Zymomonas mobilis subsp. mobilis ATCC 10988: one gene and its partner. The main gene of each other region encodes a partner of the protein of the gene in region 2 in a complex. Links are inferred from orthologs where the notes say so. Each region holds a gene or a part of one and is shown on either strand. Other genes may lie near its edges. The genes, in order: ccmC and ccmA.

Region 1 (3,090 bases), 870 kb from region 2 along the record:
GCCAAGATAAAGCGTTGGAGGATGAAAGGCCAATCCCGGGTCTTGTAACAGCGGATTTAAGCCAAGGCCTTCTGTCGCAGGTGGATTGAGGCGAGCGAAAGGATTGGAAACAAAGAGCAAAAAGGCAAAAAAGCCTAAGGCTAGAAAGGCTTGCGATCCCAAAGCCAAAGATAATAATTTCTGGTCGATCTTCCCGCCAAAAAGCGCAAGCAAAGCCCCGCAAAAGCTGAGAATAGTGACCCAAAGCAGCATTGAACCTTCGTGATTGCCCCAACTGGCAGCCACACGATAAAGCATCGGTTTTGCCCAATGATCGTTTTCAGCGACCAAGGTTACCGATAAATCCACCCGCATAAACAACCAAAGCAGCATTGCAAAAGCGGATAGCGCCAAGGCGGCTTGGATAAGGGCTGTTATTTTGACGGCACCGGAGAAGACGTCATCAAGGCGATTATTCAGAACAGACAGGCCAAAGAGGCCTTGCAACAAGGCCATCATGGCGGCGAGCCACAAAAAGATAAGACCGGATTCGGCAATCACATCATTTTTCCTGTAATGTCGTTTGGGTCGCGGCCGCCTGCTGTTGAGTCACCGGCGGCATGTAGCGTTCGTCATGTTTGGCGAGGATGGTTTCAGCCATGAAAGAGCCGGATGGGTCAAAATGACCGTCAGCGACCACGCCGGAACCTTCCCGAAAAAGGTCTGGCACTATTCCGCGATAGGAAACCGCAATTTTCTGGTAACCGTCCGTCACCCGAAAATGGATGGTTACCCCGTCTTTTTCACGGATGAGCGAGCCGCGTTCGACCATTCCTCCCAAGCGGATATTCCGGTTTACGGGCAGATGCGCCTTGACGGCATCTGTGGGCGTGAAGAAATAGGCAGCCTGCTTTTTAAAGGCGACAAGTGCCAAAAAACCGGCAGCTATAACCGCCGCAAGCGCGATAATCCCCAGAATAAGCCGTTGATGTTTGGCTTGCACTTTATATCTCCGTCTATTTTGGGTCAGGCCTTGCGCGGTGAATCTTTTTTTGCTCGGCTTAGTTTCATCAGACGTTTTTCTGCCCGCCGCATCTGATACCAACTACCGAATAAAGCGATAAGCGTGACGGTTATAACAAGGCTGTAGGCCGCAATCACAAAAGGCCATTGGTGGGATGCCGTATTCATAAGGCAGCCATCCGCCGGAGACGAGCTTCATATTGGGCATTGGCAAGCAAAAGACGCATCCTGAAAAGAGTTATAAGCGCAAAGAGACAGGAAAAGCCGATCAAAGTCAAAGGCAGCGGCCATAAAAGCGATGGATCAATGGAAGAATGGGTAAGGCTGATACTTTGGCCTTGATGGAGTGTGCGCCACCACAAAACAGAATAATGAATGATCGGCAAATTGATCGCACCGAGTAAGGCGTAAATTGCCGGTATGCGCGAGGTTGTGCTGTAATTGCTGACTGATCGGGATAAAGCGATATAGCCAAGATAGAGAAAGAAAAGCACCAGAACAGAGGTCAGACGACCATCCCATTCCCACCATGTTCCCCAAGTGGGTCTTCCCCAGATTGAGCCGGTCATAAGGCAAAGTCCTGTAAAAATTGCCCCCGGTAGAGCCATGGATTTGGCAGCAATGCCCGCCAAAGGATGTCGCCAGATAAATTGCACCAAAGAGGCCAAGGCAATACTGCTCCAGCCACCCATGGCAAGCCATGCGGTTGGCACATGGATATAGAGAATACGGACGGTTTCCCCCTGTAAATAATCAGGCGGGGTCACGAATAAGCCGCCGATAATGCCAGCGAGGCTGAAAAGAATACCCGCAAGGCCAAGCCATGGCGTTAATTTTCGGCTTAGGGATAGAAAAAAATGGGGATTTGCAAGTCTTATCATAGGATGGTTATCCTTGGCATTCTTTATCCCTTAAAAAACAAAAATAAGATAGATTGACCCACAATCAGGGCTTTATCATTTTTCCAAAAATCTTCCGATATTATCCGTGCTTTTATGTCTTTTGGATTATTTCCAGAAGAAAAATCTGTCGTAAAATATGGGCGGTATGGCACAAAAGGAGGATATTTCCTTATCAAATAATGCGTTTTTAGATATCTATTTATCAATGTCCAAGCCTGATTTCACCATTCCGGTATCAGATCATTTTCTTTTGATTTTGCCATAAAAATCCATTTCTTTTTTTAAAAGCAATTTGGAATTTAAATCTAAATTTTTAATTCATTCTTTATTTTAAGTTTAAATTAAAGTTATTTTTTAAGTAAAAATTTTAATTTTTAGGAAAAATGAAAAAGAAAAATTTCTCGAAAATTTCATCTATTTTTTCCCGCAAGAATTTCCCCTTTTCCGAAGATTTTAAAATTACCAAAATATAAAATGAAAGAATAATTTACTGTGATTAAATAAATTGTTTGTTGTCTTTAAAGTCAGTGAAGGAAATCATTTTAGGGAGGTTGAGGGACCGGAGGAGGGGGGAACCCATGAGAAGAAAATTGGCTATAGCGTCATCTTTGATAATAGCCTGTCCTTTATCGACGCCTATTTATGCAAAGGCATCTGATAACAAGGTATCAGAAGACAAACAAACGATTCAGGTGACGGCAAAAAGTCGATTTGAGGTCAATCAAAAGACACCGATTTCGACTTCGGTTTTTACAAAAGAGCAGGTCAAGAAGCTGAATGTCCACGATCTTCAGGGTATGTTGGCTTTTATTCCTTCTGCCAGTTTTAGTGCGGCTCCTTCTTCAAAAGATAGATCGATTTTTATCAGAGGTATCGGCACCGTTGCCCATTCCCGCGGGTTAGAGCCTTCTGTTTCGACGGTTATTGATGGCGTTGTGTTATCCCGAGGCGCACAGGCCACATCTGACATTTTGGATGTTGATCATATTGATGTTTTAAAAGGCCCCCAAGGCACCCGTTTTGGGAAAAATGCGTCGGCTGGACTTATCAATATTGTGACAGCTGCCCCGACCCAAGACTTCCATGGTTTTGGGGAGGCTTCTTATTTTTCAGGGAATGAATACCGAATTTCGGGCGGTATTTCCGGTGGCATTATCAAAGATAAGCTGGCCGCTAATGCGTCTTT
Region 2 (3,086 bases):
AACGTTCCCGTTCTCTTTACTACTACAAAAAAAGCCTATTTGGGGCTGATGGTTCTTCAAAAACTGGGTAAAATCAAAATAAATAAACAGCAGATGACCTTTGGCAAAAATATCAACTGTAACTGTCAACAGGACATTCATCTTGGAAGTACATTTGAAGGAGATTACCAAGCACTCAAATACCCCATTACATGGCAAGGTAGAACCGATCTAGTTGCCATAGATCTTTCTGAAGAAAACACCGATTTTAACTTACTACAGTTCAAATCTGAATTTACGCCAGAAGAACAAATATTATTTGAAAAACAAAAGAAAATTATTGATGAATTCACCGACATTACTAAAGATAAAATAACTGATCCAGCCTATATCGTGGAATCAGATTTATCTATTGATGGGATCAATTATAGAAAAAGACAAAAATTAGTCCTCAAAGATACTAGACGGCGTCCTACGATGACTATCGGAGCATCCATCCTCGAAAAAGCTGACCTCTATCTCGATTTTATCAACCACAAAGCCTGCCTTAAATCGATACAGTAAGCCTTTTACCCATCTTGTCCGATGCGCAAAGCGGCACCGATGACAAAAGGCGCGACAGCAAGCAAAAACAACGAACAAGCCGCCAATAATAGGAAGGCCCCAGGCTGATGACCATCAACAGCCCCCGCGCCAAAGATGAGGAGCGGCACGGCCAAAGGCAATAAAAGTAAAGCAGCCAACCCACTTCCGGACTTTATCCTTGCCGTCAAAGCGGCAATCATAACCCCCAAAGAGGCCAGTCCAGGAGTAGCCAATAAAAATCCGGCTTCCAATTTCCAGAAAACAGACCAATCCAAAGATAGCAAAGCCGAGGCGGGTAACAACGCCACCATTAAAGGGACAGCAAAACTCACCCAATGGGCGATAATACGCGCCACAGCTATCCATTCTTCGCTAATCCCGCGCACCGCATAATGATCGAAAAAGCCATTTTCGACATCGGGAATAATCAAACGGTCAATGGGTAACAAAGAAGCTAACAGAGCGGCAACCCATAATATTCCGCTACCAGTACGCGATAAAATTATGGGATCACTGCCCACCGCGAAAGGGTATAGAACGGCAACCAATAAAAAAAACAAGACAGGTAGAAATACCCCTGCCCCGATCAAAATTGAGCAATCCCGACGAATTAATAAAACAAGCCGGATCAAGAGAAATGACTTTCATCCAAAAGGTCAAAGAAACCTGATGACTGGCCAGAATTCGCTACGAAATTTTCTAAAGACAAGGTTTTATAATCAGCCATATCAAGCCCTTGATGACTAACAGCCAAAATAATCCCGCCCTTTTGGCGATGGTGCTCTATCATTTCGATCAAAGCCCTAACAGAAGCCGCATCAAGCCCGTTTGCCGGTTCATCCAACAACCAGATAGCAGCCTGGCTTGCCAACAAACGCGCCAACACAGCTCTTTTACGCTGCCCAGTGGAGAGCAAACGGACAGGTGAATCCGCCAATCTATCAAGAGCCATCACCGCCATTGCTTCTTTTTCAGCGCCCAAAACACCATCTAAAGCCGCCCAATAAGCCAAGGCTTTTTCTAAAGGCAAATGCCGATCCATTGCCAAAGCCTCATCCGCAAAAGCCACCCGACCCCATTTTTTAACATGACCCGAAAAAGGTTTCAGAAAACCCGCCAACAGACGCAAAAGGCTGCTTTTACCAATACCATTTGCCCCCGTTATTAAAACGGCCTCCCCAGCCTTCACTTCAAAAGACAAATGGGTAAACAGTAAGCGGTCGCCTCTCAAACAACTCACGTCATGACACGCCAGCCTTGCATTCCCGAAATCGGACAGCCTTTTTCTCCCCAACAAGATCCCGCCAAAGGGATAGAAAACAATATCAAAAATCTATGTCTTGACACTACCCCAAGCTAAAGCACCTTAACGCCACAGAAAAACCAAGAGAGCAGAAAGATACCGTTTCAAAATAATACTTTGTCTATCAGAACAGACAAATAGCAGGGCTATGCAAAACCCTTTATGCGGATCCCATCAAATCGTGAATTTAATGTACTGATGGCAATGCCAGACGGACAAACAGGCCACCTAAATCTTCACTTTCTTCCAAAGTAACACTGCCGCCATAAATTTCGACCACATCGCGAACAATTGCCAACCCCAACCCAGTCCCGGGTTTATCTGTATCCAAACGCGCCCCGCGTTTAAACAACTGCCCACGGAGATTTTCAGGAATACCCGTGCCATCATCTTCAATCAGGATTTCAACCGACTTACCCTGTTTTTCTACCGTAACAAAAACGCGTCCCTGACCATATTTAGCAGCATTTTCTATAAGATTTCCCAAAATCTCGTCCAGATCTTGTCTTTCTATTCTGACAACAGCGTCCTTAACTCCTGCAAGATCAATCGTTGCATGAGGATAAAGCCGAGTAACCGCGCGTTCTACCGCCAGTAAAGCAGGCCATACCTCTGCTTGGCTTTGGGCATTACCCCGCCGTCCGATAGCCCGCGCTCGCGCCAAATGATGATCGACATGCCGCCGCATGGTCATCACCTCCCGCAAAACAACTTCTTTCAAGGCATCGCTATTGGCATTCGCCTCATTAGTCACAACCGTTAACGGCGTTTTCAAGGCATGAGCCAGATTACCAGCATGTCGCCTAGCCTCTTCGGCTTGCCGCTCGTTATGAGACAACAAAGCGTTCAATTCTTCAATCAAAGGGGCGACTTCATTCGGCATCCGGTCATGAATACGTGAAGCCTGACCATTACGGACAGCACTAATCTCGCGCCTTAATTTCCGCAGCGGCCATAATCCGATCGTCACCTGTAAAACGGTAATAACAATCAACCCCGTGCCTAAAATCAAAAAGGCTTTCACAAGGGTATGGCGTAATTTTTTAATCTGATTGTCTAAAGAAGTGCGAATTTCAGCGACTTGGAATCGCCATAAAACAGACGAACCGGGTAAGCGGACATCCCGTTCCATCACTCGCAAAGTGCCATCAGAAAATTCGTCGCTATCATATGTCCGCACCAATTGCCCTTTAGGCATCGGATTGACTTGTAGCGAGCG

Evidence for each region.
Region 1: the proteins of ccmA (region 2) and ccmC are in contact, whole or in part, in a solved structure (PDB 8CE8), measured with the Escherichia coli proteins. The link is inferred for Zymomonas mobilis subsp. mobilis ATCC 10988 from one-to-one orthologs.

Annotation. Positions count from the first base shown.
Region 1 is NC_017262.1:93,012-96,101, reverse strand. The notes cover bases 26-2,790. They hold ccmC (heme ABC transporter permease CcmC), read right to left. Parts: upstream 1,884-2,790; coding sequence 1,167-1,883; downstream 26-1,166. Other genes in these bases: ZMOB_RS00435 (TonB-dependent receptor plug domain-containing protein), read left to right, coding at 2,483-2,790; ZMOB_RS10220 (hypothetical protein), read right to left, coding at 1,006-1,170; ccmE (cytochrome c maturation protein CcmE), read right to left, coding at 542-982; ZMOB_RS00450 (heme lyase CcmF/NrfE family subunit), read right to left, coding at 26-540. Outside these bases: more of ZMOB_RS00450, read right to left, coding at 1-25; more of ZMOB_RS00435, read left to right, coding at 2,791-3,090. UniProt on the Escherichia coli protein: Required for the export of heme to the periplasm for the biogenesis of c-type cytochromes.
Region 2 is NC_017262.1:962,081-965,166, reverse strand. What follows is about bases 26-2,786. They hold ccmA (heme ABC exporter ATP-binding protein CcmA), read right to left. Parts: upstream 1,859-2,786; coding sequence 1,193-1,858; downstream 26-1,192. Other genes in these bases: ZMOB_RS04225 (ATP-binding protein), read right to left, coding at 2,055-2,786; ZMOB_RS04235 (heme exporter protein CcmB), read right to left, coding at 549-1,193; ZMOB_RS04240 (retropepsin-like aspartic protease), read left to right, coding at 26-543. Outside these bases: more of ZMOB_RS04240, read left to right, coding at 1-25; more of ZMOB_RS04225, read right to left, coding at 2,787-3,086. UniProt on the Escherichia coli protein: Part of the ABC transporter complex CcmAB involved in the biogenesis of c-type cytochromes; once thought to export heme, this seems not to be the case, but its exact role is uncertain. Responsible for energy coupling to the transport system.